Regions from separate parts of the Lysinibacillus sp. BS3 genome, predicted to be linked through region 2. Evidence: riboswitches for the same ligand, from Rfam matches in the RefSeq annotation. Region 2 holds a riboswitch; each other region holds the start of a gene.
The links. A riboswitch is a leader RNA that binds a small molecule or an ion and turns the genes downstream of it on or off. The one in region 2 is predicted to bind cobalamin.

Region 1: linked by a shared signal. The riboswitch ahead of AAJG31_RS15485 (hypothetical protein) and the one ahead of metE (5-methyltetrahydropteroyltriglutamate--homocysteine S-methyltransferase) in region 2 are both predicted to bind cobalamin.
Region 3: linked by a shared signal. The riboswitch ahead of AAJG31_RS23090 (energy-coupling factor ABC transporter permease) and the one ahead of metE (5-methyltetrahydropteroyltriglutamate--homocysteine S-methyltransferase) in region 2 are both predicted to bind cobalamin.

The regions. Positions count from the first base shown of each region.
Region 1 covers NZ_CP154860.1:3,133,423-3,138,077, forward strand. Annotated here, with positions in the region: gene AAJG31_RS15465 (C40 family peptidase) at 1-168, shown strand, start outside; gene ytvI (sporulation integral membrane protein YtvI) at 330-1,388, opposite strand; gene AAJG31_RS15475 (hypothetical protein) at 1,479-2,033, shown strand; gene AAJG31_RS15480 (glutathione peroxidase) at 2,114-2,659, shown strand; cobalamin riboswitch at 2,784-2,982, shown strand; gene AAJG31_RS15485 (hypothetical protein) at 3,140-3,697, shown strand; gene AAJG31_RS15490 (cobalamin-binding protein) at 3,681-4,631, shown strand.
Region 2 covers NZ_CP154860.1:355,165-359,819, reverse strand. Annotated here, with positions in the region: gene AAJG31_RS01880 (hypothetical protein) at 1-236, shown strand, start outside; gene AAJG31_RS01875 (Lsa family ABC-F type ribosomal protection protein) at 268-1,749, opposite strand; cobalamin riboswitch at 2,315-2,495, shown strand; gene metE (5-methyltetrahydropteroyltriglutamate--homocysteine S-methyltransferase) at 2,669-4,655, shown strand, end outside.
Region 3 covers NZ_CP154860.1:4,619,215-4,623,869, forward strand. Annotated here, with positions in the region: gene AAJG31_RS23075 (ATP-binding cassette domain-containing protein) at 1-44, opposite strand, end outside; gene cbiQ (cobalt ECF transporter T component CbiQ) at 41-814, opposite strand; gene AAJG31_RS23085 (energy-coupling factor ABC transporter substrate-binding protein) at 820-1,092, opposite strand; gene AAJG31_RS23090 (energy-coupling factor ABC transporter permease) at 1,096-1,842, opposite strand; cobalamin riboswitch at 1,991-2,176, opposite strand; cobalamin riboswitch at 2,429-2,611, shown strand; gene AAJG31_RS23095 ((2Fe-2S) ferredoxin domain-containing protein) at 2,757-3,128, shown strand; gene cobJ (precorrin-3B C(17)-methyltransferase) at 3,133-4,655, shown strand, end outside.

The DNA of each region.
Region 1 (4,655 bases), 1.9 Mb from region 2:
GAAGCACGCGTTGGGGACTTAGTGTTCTTCAGCTATGGTTCAGGAGTAGCACACGTAGGTATTTATTTAGGTAATAACACAATGATCGACGCTCAAAACAATGGTGTCGTAATTGAATCACTTGATTGGTGGAATCAATACTTAGTAGGCTTTGGACGTATTCAATAGGCCTCACTAATATATAGACGGTTGAGATAAGAAAAAGGTCATCTTTGTAGAGAAAAATATACAAAGATGACCTTTTTTGTTTTTGGAATGCTATTCTTTCAAAGAAACAAGACGACTACTTCTATTCTTGAAAAGAGACTTTCCTGCATACTAAATTGATATTAAATTTTAAAATTTACTTTGATGACACCTGTCTCTTTCAAGGCAATAAAGAAAATAATAACGAATGGGCCGACAAGTAAACCGATAATACCAAATAACTGTAGACCTATGAACATGGAAATTAATGTTGGTAAAGTGGATAAACCGATATGGTCTCCCATTAATTTAGGCTCGACTACTCGACGAATAATAAGTAAAATAGCAGCTAAGATGAATAATTTTACAGCTATAGAGGTGTTTCCCATCAACAGGTGGTAAAGTCCCCATGGCGCTAGAATAATGATAGAGCCTAGGAATGGTACAATATCTATTAACCAGATAATAATCGTCATTGTTACTGCATATTTCGGTTGGATTAATAGCAGTCCAATGAGTGTGACGCCTCCAATAATAAAGCTTACAAATAAGTGAGCCTTCATATAGCCAAATGTTGCATCTTTTAAGCGATTTAAAATAATTTTTATCTTCTTTGCTGTATTGGGCTTTAAATATTTATAAGTGATTTGCTTTAACTTAGGCAAATCAAGCATAAATAGGAATAGCGCAATCATATAAACGAGAAGACTGATAAATAGGCTGGGTATCTCTGAAAAGAAGGCAGAAACTTTGCTATAATTAAAGAAGCTTAAAAAGGATTCTTCGACTTTCTTTATGAAATCCATAGTGGTTTTTTGAAGCGAAGCACTTACTTCAGGTGGAAAGTCTTCTGTGTATTTAGAAATATTTTCTTGCATATGAAGCCACATATCTGATAGCTTGGAAATATAATAGGGAGCTTGCTTAGATAGTAAAATTATTTGTGTCATTATTTGTGTAATAGAAAGATAACAAATAATAGATATAACAATAACACTCACTATGTAAATAAAAGCAACTGCTATTTTCCGTGACATTTTCCATTTCCGTTTAAAGAACATGACAATTGGTTCTAAGAAAAATGCACTAATCCCAGCAAGTATTAAAGGCATGGACACTGGGATAACAAAATAGGCAGCTAGAAGTAGTGATATTATCACAATCAACCGAAAAATCAATTTCCTAGCATTAAATTTATTCATAAACTCACCTTCTTTGCGAAAAAAATTAAGTTAAGTGTACCATAAATCAAATTTTATTACGTTCTGAAACAATAAAGGTAGGGATGAATTATGGAAAAAGAGATTTTGCAACTTTTTAGTAATCTAACAGAGCATGATCGCGATATTCAATATGAATCTTACGAGGAATTAATAAAAATTATGCAAGAACCCGTAGATTGGACATATGCAGTTTGGGAACAGCTAATAAAAGCTCTTACATACAATAATGGTTATTCTCGTGCACGTGCTGCACAAATTTTATGCGCTTTAGCTGCAAAAAGTGATCCAGAAGAAAGGGTCTTGGAGGATTTTTTAAAGATTTGGGCTGTGACTTACGATGAACAATCTGCTACGGCAAGGCATGCATTACAAGCAATTTGGAAAATTGGACAGGCGGGTCCAGTACAAAGAGATTTGGTTGTATCGTATCTAGCTAAAAGATTTCAAACATGTATAGATGAAAAACAGCCATCTCTTATTCGTCAGGATATTATAATGTCATTTAAAAAGTTATATGATCAAACAAATGACTCGAAATTATTAGATATTGCCCATCGTTTAATTAATGAAGAACAAGATGCTAAATATAAAAAGAAGTATAAGTCAGCCATCCGTTCAAAGTAGCGAGGTGGTGTTTTTTTGTGCAAATTCTTTGATGAACGATAGAATAGTCAACTATAATGAATGAAAAAAGGGGATTATGCATGAGCATTTATAATTATCTAGTTCGGAAGCCTAATGGCGAAATTTTATCGATGGAAACATATCGTGGAAAAACAATGTTAATTGTTAACACGGCAAACCAATGCCGATTTACATATCAATTTGAAGACTTACAGAAAATGTATGATAGATATGGAAAAGAGAATTTTGTAGTTCTTGGATTCCCTTGTGATCAATTTGGCCATCAAAATCCTGAAGATGGGGAGGAAACTAAGCATCTATGCAAGGTAAACTATGGGGTCACATTCCCGATTTTTGAGCTTGTACAGGTAAATGGAGAGGCTACCCATCCACTCTTTAATTATTTAAAGCATGAAGTGGATTACCGAGAGTTTGGGAAGGCAAGTATGCAGGAGAAAATGTTGGCAGAAGCAATTGTTCAACTTGCCCCAAGCTTTTTAGATGGTCGTAATATTCGCTGGAACTTTACAAAATTTCTAGTAGATGCTAATGGTAAGACCGTCGCACGCTTTGAACCAACAGATTCACAGCTCGATATTGAAAAAGCAATTGAAACACTATTATAGTAAATTTCTTAATAATGTAAAAATTTGTTAGGGTTTTCTCTTCAAGTAGAAATAATGCTATATTTTAAAACTGTGTACAGCTATTTTTTCTGAAGCATATATGATAAACTGCTTTACAAATGAAATATTCTTGCAGAATAAAGGTGCTAATTAGCATAATCGGGAATCCGGTGAAAAACCGGAGCTGTTTCCGCAACTGTAAGTGCAGCCATTATAAAGATTTACCACTGTCTCAAAGAAGATGGGAAGGTCCTTTATAACACATTCGTTTCATGTGACGAACTGTACAAGCCAGGAGACCGACCTTTATTTGAACGTATAAAAACTTCTCGGAAGCTAGGAGGATATACGGCAAATACATAGGCTTTGTCCAGTTTGATGGCTCATTATGTTATTTTTGTCGTTCCTTTGCAAAAAGGAGCGACTTTTTTATGCCTTTCAAATAAGAATTTTTCATTATAGAAAATAGGGGGGAAGCAAGTGAAAAAAGATGCCCGTTATTCTTGTTATCCATTTATGCGTGAGAAAGCTTCAACGGTCGATTTTGAAATTCGAACAGATAGTCTGACAACACATCTAGGAGTTGCATTAGCTGCGGTAAAAAAAGAGGATGTTCAAGTTGTTGCTGAGGATTTATTGCTTATGTTACCTATGGCTTATCATGTGAATGGCTCAGTACGTGGGAAATTAGCAGTAACTGAAGAGGATTTATCTTGGTTAAGTGAACGTTATGATTTTTACGTTCGCCATGTGAAGGAAGAGATTCAAAGTTTTGTTTTACCTCAAGGAACAGAGGCTGCTGCAGCCTTACATCTTTGTCGCAGTGAGGCAAAAAAATCATATCGTACTTTACACAAAGTATCAGAAGAACGAGAGGTTCCAGCTATTCTTTTCGATTACCTTGGTTTATTAGCTAATGTATGTTTTGTCATGGCTGTTTTTATGAATCAGCAAGCTGGAATAGCGGAAATACCGTTTATTAGTAAATCCTACCCAATGAAAAAGAAAAAGGAGAATAACAATGAAAAAAGTATTTAATTTCCAATGGCTATCAGTGCTCTTACTTGCACTGGTATTAGCAGGCTGTGGCACTGCTGAAGATACAAAAAATAAAGATGCTTCGCAAGATACACAACAAGCAGAGAAAACAAGCTATAAAGTGACAGATGACCGTGGAGTGGAAATAGAGTTTAAAGAAGTACCAAAAACAGTTGTATCTTTACAACCAAGTAATACTGAAATTTTGTTTGCTTTAGGTGTTGGCGATAAAATTGTAGGAGCAACTGAGTACGATACTTACCCAGAGGAAGCACAAAAAATTGAACGTGTCTCTGATACTATGAACTTTAACAGTGAAAGAATTATAGCGTTAAAGCCAGATGTTGTCATTGCTTATACAATAGGTGATAAGGATGCCCTAAAGCCGCTTGAGGACGCAGGAATTAAAGTGTTTGTTATTCAATCTGCGACTACTTTCGACGATGTTTATGGAGATATCGAACAAATTGCTGCTGTGATGGATGTTCCTGATAAAGGAAATAAATTAAACGAAGAGATTAAAGCGAAAATTGCTGAAGTACAAACGAAGGTGAAGGATGTAAAAACGCCGAAAAATGTTTATTTAGAGGTTAGCCCTAAGCCAGACATATATACAGCAGGCTCTAGCACTTTCCAGCAAGAAATATTAGATGCAGCTAATGTTAATAATGTTTTTTCTGACTTGAATAGCTGGGCAAAAGTGAATGAGGAAGATGTTATTGCGAAAAATCCAGATGTTATTTTAACAACAGTAAACTATACAGAAGATCCAATAGGAGAAATTCTTGGACGAGATGGTTGGAATACTGTGAAAGCTATTCAAAACAAAGCGGTATTGTCCATTGATACAGATATCTCTAATCGACCTGGTCCGCGTATTGGTGAAGCTGTAGAATTAGTAGCGAAGGCTGTGTACCCAGAGTTATTTAAATAAGAAATGTTTCCATGCTAGCTGTCA
Region 2 (4,655 bases):
CTGATTATCAGGAGTGGCAAATTGAGGTGATAAAGCCCATGCCCATATTAACTGGCATGGAGGAGAATTACTATAAAATGGCGGTGAACTTCTGTGGAGAAAATGTGGCTAATCACTCCTGGTTTGTTCGATTAAGGTTTCCAAGATTACTGCCAGCGCAAAGTGCATCACTAGGTGAGCTATATATCGTAAAAGAGACAAATTCTAAATGGATCCATTGGTTTCAATATCATTAAAAAGGAAGAATCCATAAATGGATTCTTCTCTTTATGACATCGCTATCGTTTTCGTTGCTACAGTTTGTTGAAATGCCTGATCATGCTCAACAATCACCATTGTGAGATGAGAGCTTTTTATGAGCTCTTCAATCTGCATGCGTGAATAGATATCAATAAAATTGAGTGGTTCATCCCAAATATATAAATGAGCCTTCTCACACAAGCTTTTAGCAATCAGCAGCTTTTTCTTTTGCCCACCAGAATAATGAGAGATATCCTTCTCAAATTGAATACGCTCAAAATCCATCTTGCGCAGGATTGATTTAAATAACGTCTCATCAATACCATGCTCTTCAATAAATTCCGATAGCAATCCCTTTAAATGGGATGTATCCTGCTGAACATAGGAAATGACTAGACCTGAAGCTAACTTTATCGAGCCTGTATGTTGGATGGGATTACCTAGAATAAGTTTTAACATACTACTTTTTCCGCTTCCATTTTTGCCATCTAAAACAACTCGATCCCCTTGTGCCACTTTGAAGCTAATAGGCTTATTCACGATATGGTCATCGTACCGAATCGATACATCCGTGACAACAACCATTTCTTTTGATGGATATGCCAATGGCTCTACTTTCAATGACTCGGTTTTTTCAACATTTTTTAGCAGTTTTGATTTTTCCTCAATAGCTCTTTGTTGTCTGGATTCCAGGTTCTTCGCTCGTTTCATCATCTTGGCTGCTTTATGTCCAACAAAGCCTTTGTCCAGTTTGGAACCTGAATTGGTTGTGCCGTTTTTGGAGGCTTCCACTTGATTAGACCAACCTGACGAACGCTTTGAGGATTGTTTTAATCGGTCGATATCTTTTTGCAGTCGTTGATTGGTTACTTCTTCGTGTTCCTGCTGACGATCAAAATTTAACTTCCAAGAAGAATAATTTCCACTTTGAACGTCAATATTGGCTCTATTAATCGATAGGATATGGTCAACACAGCCATCTAAAAAGCTTCTGTCATGTGAAATTAAAATAAATCCTTTTTTCCTGCGAAGATAATCGGAAACCGTCTTTCTTGCATCCGTGTCTAGGTGATTGGTTGGTTCATCAATTAATAAAAATTGACCCTCTGTCAAAAACAACGCAGCAAGCAGCACCTTTGTTTGTTCGCCATTGGATAATGTTTTAAAAGGACGATACATGACCTCCGCATCTACATGTAGGTAAGCTATTTCACGTAGACATTCCCAATCTTCTGCCTGAGGACAAATTTCCTCAAATATTTCATGGGTATATTTATTTGGATCAGAAACTGGATAGGGGAAATAAGTGAAGTCTACAGAAGAGATGATTTTTCCGCTATACTCATAATTTCCTAATAACAACTGAAAGAATGTTGTTTTACCTCGTCCGTTTCTACCGATAAATCCAAGTTTCCAATCCGTATCGATTTGAAAGTTGACATTCTCAAAAATATTGTCAAAGCTGCTTGGATAAGAAAAAGTTAGGTTTTGTACTTGTATCATGGACATGATAATTCCTCCTTTGTATTGCAACAGTTTACTTTTCATACAAAGTCGGTCTATCCATCTATGGTTCATTTCTCCGTATAAGCAGATGGATATTAACGACTTATACGGAGTGTTACATGCGTTACAATAGTTTCTGAATCGCTCATATTTTTTCCTCTCCTTTATGGGTAAATGAAAGGTACAAAATCAACTATGAAAGCAAGAAAAAAACCCTCCAATTGTACATTGGAAGGATTAGTCTTTCTCTGAATAAATGCGATTTGCCATTTGTGTCATGACAAATAAAATGCAAACTGATAGTTAAAAATGGATAGACTAACCCTATATTTTGTGTTTGAAATCATTCAATTCAAATAAAAATATAGTTTAGTTCTTCATTGTCCATTCATCAGTCCTCTCATAATTGTCTTTTTATAGTAACAAATTTTTTTACAGAATACAATGTAACCTTATTTTCATTTAGTACTATACAACAATTCCTATAATATTTATAGAAATAATTTATATAATAGTTGAAAAATAATTTCTACTATTCTGAAATATGTGCTATAGTAGGAGCATAATTGAATATTGTGTAAGACTTGGTGCCAAATGAAAGTTTGGCTTAAAAGGGAAGTCGGTGCAAATCCGACGCTGTCCCGCAACTGTAATTCGGAGCAAATCACAAATGCCACTGGGGAAACTGGGAAGGCTGTGAGGCGTGTTGATGGAAAGCCAGGAGACCTGCCAATTTCTAGTACACACCAAATACCTACGTGGAAATAGGTGGTGAAAAGTGACCAAATAGGCACTGTGCGATAACGTTTATGCGAAAGTAGATACTTTTTCGTATTGTTTTAGCATTATTAATTTTAACATGCAGCCATTTTCCTAATAGGAGAATGGCTTTTTATTTTTTCTAAAAAAGGAGCTTAAAAACATGAACTATACAAGTACATTGATCGGTTATCCCTATATAGGGGAGGAACGCGAATGGAAAAAAGCACTAGAAGCATTTTGGCGCAATGAACTTTCTGAGGAGGACTTTGAGGAAAAATTAAAGAAAATCCGTTTATCAAGAATAAACAAGCAGCTGCAACTTGGAATCGATATGGTGACAGTTGGCGACTTTACGTTTTACGATAGAATGTTAGATACAGCTTTGATGTTTGGTTTAGTTCCAAAGCGCTTTAACTGGCAAGGTGGTAAAGTCGATTTTCATACCTACTTCAGTGTAGCAAGAGGAGACAAAACAGCCGTAGCTAGTGAAATGACAAAATGGTTTAATACAAATTATCACTACATTGTTCCAGAGTATGAGGGACAAGCCTTACAACTAACAGAAAATAAAGTGTTAGCCGACTTTTTAGAGGCGAAGGAAACTTTCGGTATCATTGCGAAGCCGACACTAATTGGTCCCTATACATTTTATAAGTTAACGAAAGGCTACAACAAATTAACACAGGTTGAGTACTTATTAGCTTTATTACCACTCTATACGCAGGTATTAAAAGAATTAGTGGATGCAGGTGCCACTTGGATTCAGCTAGAAGAGCCATCCCTCGTCTTAACACTTGATCCAGCAGAGATAAAGCTGGTGAAAGAAATGTATGACCAGTTAGCCACTGCCGTTCCTGAGGCTAAAATAATGCTACAGACTTATTTCGAAGCTTTAAGTGCCTATGAAGCATTAAGTACATTGCCTGTTCAAGGATTCGGTTTGGACTTTGTTCATGGCTATAAAGGAAATATGGCGTCACTTCGTCAATTTGGTTTCCCGCAGGATAAAGTATTAGGAATAGGGGTAGTGAATGGCCGTGATATTTGGCGTTCAAACCTGGCGGAAGTCAATGCGACGATTCAAGCCATTGAACAGCTAAGTCATGCTGCTGAACTATGGATTCAACCATCAAGTAACCTACAGCACGTTCCAATCACAACCTCTCTTGAAAATGAACTTGACCCTGTTTTAAAGCAGTCTCTGGCCTTCGCAGATGAGAAAATCATAGAAATCACGGGGCTGACTAAATATAGACGAGATAAAGATGGTTCCTTACAACATAATTTTTCAGAAAGTATGAAGGCGATTGAGGCTCTAAAAAAACATCCAATCCGCCAAAATAAGTTAATTCATCAAGCCGTTCAAACTGTGACAAAGCAAGATTTTGAACGACACAGTAATTTTACGAAGCGACAAACGATCCAACAACAAGCCTTAGGATTACCGCTGTTTCCAACAACTACAATCGGTAGCTTCCCGCAATCAGATGAAGTGAAAAGAAATCGTAATGCGTGGCGAAAGAAACAATTATCGAATGAAGCCTATGAAACATTTTTAGAAGACGAAACAAAGCGCTGGATCTCCATACAAGAGGAATTAGATATCGATGTACTTGTTCATGGTGAATTTGAGCGTACAGATATGGTTGAATATTTCGGTGAAAAGCTGACTGGCTTTGCCTTTACAAAGAAAGCGTGGGTTGTTTCATATGGATCACGCTGTGTGAAGCCTCCGATCATTTATGGAGATGTTGCATGGGCTTCACCAATTACCGTAAAAGAATCCGCCTATGCCCAAAGCCTAACGAAGCGATTTGTAAAAGGCATGCTGACAGGGCCAGTAACAATATTAAATTGGTCCTTTGTGCGAGATGATTTGTCCCGTAAAGATGTCGCTTATCAAATTGCATTAGCACTCCGTAAAGAGGTGGAAGCACTAGAAAACGCAGGTATATCAATTATTCAAGTGGACGAGCCAGCGTTAAGAGAAGGTTTACCGCTTAGAAAGGAGGAATGGGGGGCTTACTTAGAGTGGGCTGTCAATTCCTTTAAGCTTGCGACATCTAGTGTCAAAGATGAAACACAAATCCATACACATATGTGTTACTGTGAGTTTAATGATTTCATCGAACCAATTAGCGCACTAG
Region 3 (4,655 bases), 450 kb from region 2:
TAGGCATAAGATAATTGGTTGAGTTCAAAATAAAATGCTGTCATGTAAAATACCCTCCGTATACGATGAGGACTAGTAAAATAGCTGCCATGCCTAGCCAATTTTTCTTGCTATAAGAGCCCATCTCTTGCCAGTAGACGGCATCGCCTCCACGTGATTGCATGGCATTGTTGAGCTCTCGGCTACGCTGAAACATTTCCACAAATAATGCCACAATAAGCATGGAGACAGAGCGTAGCCATTGCATCGGTGAATGATAGCCAAGACGTGCTTGCTGGGCGAGATGTATATTTTGCATACTTTCTAAAAACATAAAAATAAAACGATAGGTTAGTTCGACGAGCTCCACTAATAAAGAGGGGAGTCGCCATTGTCGTAGCACATAACATATTCCTTGTACGGAAGTGGTTAGAATTAAAAAGTATAAACAACTAATGCTGCCAAGGACAATAAAGAACAGCTGTTGCGCTACTAACATACTTGCGTTCCCAATAAAGACAGTCCAATTCCTCCATGTAAACGACCAAATATGGGCAGGGAGTGTATTCGTTGATGATGTAAAGGAAAGTAAAATAGATACGAGACTTGTTAATAAGAAAAAGCCAGGTAGCAATAATAATTTGCCATAGTATGCAAGCGGAATTTTTGCACCTAAAATGATAAAAGCACTCATTACAAAAAATGTAATGAGTGAAAGTCGTTCATCTCTCATGATGAGCGTTATGAGAAGTAGTCCAAGTGAAAATATCATTTTTTCTAGCGGATGAACGGACGCTAGCTTATTCAGATAGGCATACTTATCAATGAGTAACATAATGGTTAACCTTCTTTGTGTTTGCCACGCATATAGCCGATGAAGTAGCCAATAAAGCCAGCTCCTATAGCTGCCTGTAGCACGAATAATAAGCTTTCGATTTCACCACTTGGTGGCTCCCATAGACTTTCAAACCATGGTTCATATTCCGCATTGATTTCCCCAATAGCGGCTTCTGCTTCTCCATCAGCACCACCAAATTCAGCACCTTTTTGTATGAACAAGGGAATGATGGCTAACAACACAACAATTGCTAATAACAATAAATTTTTTTTCATCTGTTAATGTGCCTCCTTTGTTGAGAAAACACGTAACGTTTTTAATTCGCTAACATTGTATTTTTTCAAGAAATTCATCACTATGACCGTTAAAATTCCTTCACTCACTGCTAAAGGAATTTGAGTTAAGGCAAAAATACCTGCAAACTTTGTAAAGGATGCCATAAAGCCTCCAACCTCTGAAGGAAAGGCTAGTGCTAGTTGTACAGAAGTCACAATGTATGTACCTAAATCACCAAGCATAGCTGCAAAGAATATGGCTAGTGAAAATGACAACCCTACTTTTTGAGCCCCTTTAAAGACAAAGTAAGCAATAAAAGGACCAACAATAGCCATAGAAAAGGCATTAGCCCCTAAAGTTGTAATTCCTCCATGAGCTAATAATAAAGATTGAAATAATAAAACGATTGTTCCAATTACACTCATTGCTAGAGGGCCAAAGAGTACTGTCCCAAGTCCTACACCAGTTGGGTGAGAGCAACTACCTGTAACAGAAGGGATTTTTAGGGCGGATAGCACAAAGGCAAAGGCTCCTGAAAGCCCCAAAAGCATTTTTGTTTCAGGATTTTCATCAATGGTTTTTCGAATAGAACGCAATCCTAGAATGATAAATGGGATAGAGATCACCCACCAAAAAATAGCCCATTCGATTGGTAAAAAACCTTCCATGATATGCATGGCAAAGGCACGTTTTGGCACGATTAAAAAGGCCAGTAAAAAATAACTAAGTTTCCACCATGATAATTTCAAAAAGCTTTCCTCCTAACTAATTAATAGATTTTTAGAATATTGCGTGCGTAATTAAAAAAAGCACTTCTCCACTGGTGGAAAAGTGCATAGCTAAAAAAGCAAATAACAGTCTCATCTGCTAAGCCGCACACCTATCCTCGTAGGTTGAAACGATCACTTATTTTTCGGCAGGTCTCCTGGCTCTAGCTCAATGCTTTATAGGTCTTCCCATCCGTTGGACAGTGACATATTCTATAAAGCTCCCTATTACAGTGGCGGGACCGCGCCGGACTCAAACCGGCTTCCCTTTTAAGCAAAATGACAAACACTTTGCACCGAAAAACATTCAAAATGTGAGATTTCACGACAAAGTGTAACATGAATTTCCATAAATATGCTATACCTTTTATAAAATTTTTAAAATTAAAGGTCAACGGTGAATATTCTGATAAAAGTTTGTGCGCAAATTATATAGATTTATATAAATTTCATATCTAGTTCCATTCAAAATTGATAAATTTGTCATAAATTTTTAAAGAAATATTGAAATTTTAAAATAATAAGATATGATAAAGACAGTTTTCTATTTAAAATTCTAATAAAAATTTCATATAAAACGTCAATAAGTGCTCGAATAGCTCGAGATAATAGGGAAATTGGTGAAAATCCAATACAGCCCCCGCTACTGTAATAGCTGATGAAATCGCAAAGCCACTGGTGCAAACTTGGGAAGGTGCGACAGTAAAATGAAGCTTAAGTCAGGAAACCTGCTTATTTGATTGTGCATGCAAACTTTTCGGAGGGAGAAGTTGAAGCGAAAGCGAGTACCTGTATTTCATTCTATTCGTTTTTATTTGGCTTCTACAAAACCTTTACTCTTCGTTATAGAGTAAAGGTTTTTCTTTTTCCAAAAAGCAAATGAGGGGAGACAGAAGATGACAACTTGGAATTTAGAGGGGATGAAAACACATCTCTTTATTTGCAATGGCAGTAGCTGCATGAAAAAGGATGGGGAGGAAATTACCTTAGCCATTCGAGATGAGATACAGCGGCAAGCACTCGATCAGGAAATACATACGACAAGAACGCGCTGTAATGGACGCTGCAAGGATGCTTGTGTGGTAATCGCTTATCCTCAAGGAAACTGGTATCGTGTGCCATCAACAGAGCATGCTAGAACACTAGTACAAGATTTACATCATGAATCCTTATACAACGAACATGTCTTTACACTTCGTGAAGGTACATTACAGCGTACTGCTCAAACAACTGCCATTAAAGGGATCGAAAAGGTGAAAGAGGGGTAACAACATGGCGCAAAAAGGAAAAATTTTCGTAGTAGGCTTTGGACCTGGAGATTTTAAGCATATTACGACACGTGCAGTAGAGGCTTTACAACAAAGTGATATGATTATAGGCTATAAAACCTATGTAGAGCTGATTCAAGATTTAGTAAGTGCAAAATCGATTGTTAGTACAGGCATGACAGAAGAAGTGTCGCGTGCACAGGAAGCCGTTCGTCAAGCCGAAGCAGGGAGCATCGTCTCAGTAATTTCGAGTGGTGATGCAGGCGTCTATGGCATGGCAGGATTAGTCTATGAGGTGTTAATTGAGCTAGGCTGGACAGAAGCAACAGGAATTGAAGTTGAAATTGTTCCTGGGATTTCTGCGATTAATTCATGCGCTAGCATACTTGGTGCACCTATTATGCATGATGCTTGTACAATCAGTTTGAGTGACCATCTAACACCTTGGAATTTAATTGCAAAGCGTGTCGAGGCAGCTGCAATGGCGGACTTTGTCATTGCTTTATACAATCCTAAAAGTGGACGTCGAACAAGACAAATTGTCGAGGCTCAACGAATACTCTTAGAATATCGTTCGCCAGACACACCAGTTGGGCTTGTGAAAAGTGCCTATCGAGAACGTCAAGAAGTGACCATGACAACACTAGCAGAAATGCTAGAACATGATATTGGTATGTTGACAACTGTCATTATCGGGAATTCGTCAACATTTTTCTATGACAATAAGATGATTACGCCCCGCGGTTACCAACGTAAATATACCCTGGGTGAAGAGAAACAGCCATTACGTCCACATCAACGTTTACGCGAAGAAAATGAACCTTGGGCAATGAACCAAGAGACAGGAACAGCGCGAAATGACTTTACGGCTGACCCTAATGCAGGGCGCTTTAATAAACCCAGTATAGCCGCTACGCCAAAGCCGAAAAAAACAGCTCTTGAAATGGCTACAGCGGCACTTGCAATGGTAAAAGGGACAAGCGCAGTCAAAGTAACACCGAAGCTTGTACAGCAAAAAATAGAATCTATTTTTGAATTAGCAGTAAGTCCTGGTGTAGCCAATAAGTTTTTTACTCCCCAGCAAATGATGATGTTAGCGGAGGTCGTTGGGGATGAGGGGACGATGGAATACACACCAGATCATCAAATTCATTTGAAAATACCAACGACTGCCCCTGAACAGATCACAGAGAAATTACAGAAAGTAGGGTTTTTATTAGCCCCGATTGGTGATGTGTTATCACTGAAGGCTTGTGATTTTTGCTACGGTGAAAAGGCTGATTCAATACCATATGCAGAGGAAATACAAGAAAAACTAGGCGGTATGTCCTTACCGAAGACATTAAATATTGGCTTTAATGGCTGTGGGATGGCCTGTTATCGGGCTGTATTTGATGATATTGGCATTGTCTACCGCAAAAGTAAATTCGATGTCTTTATTGGAGCAAAACCAGTCGGTCGTACAGCACACGCAGCACAGCCTGTTGTAGAAGGGCTGGAGCCTGAGCAGCTGATTCCACTCATTAC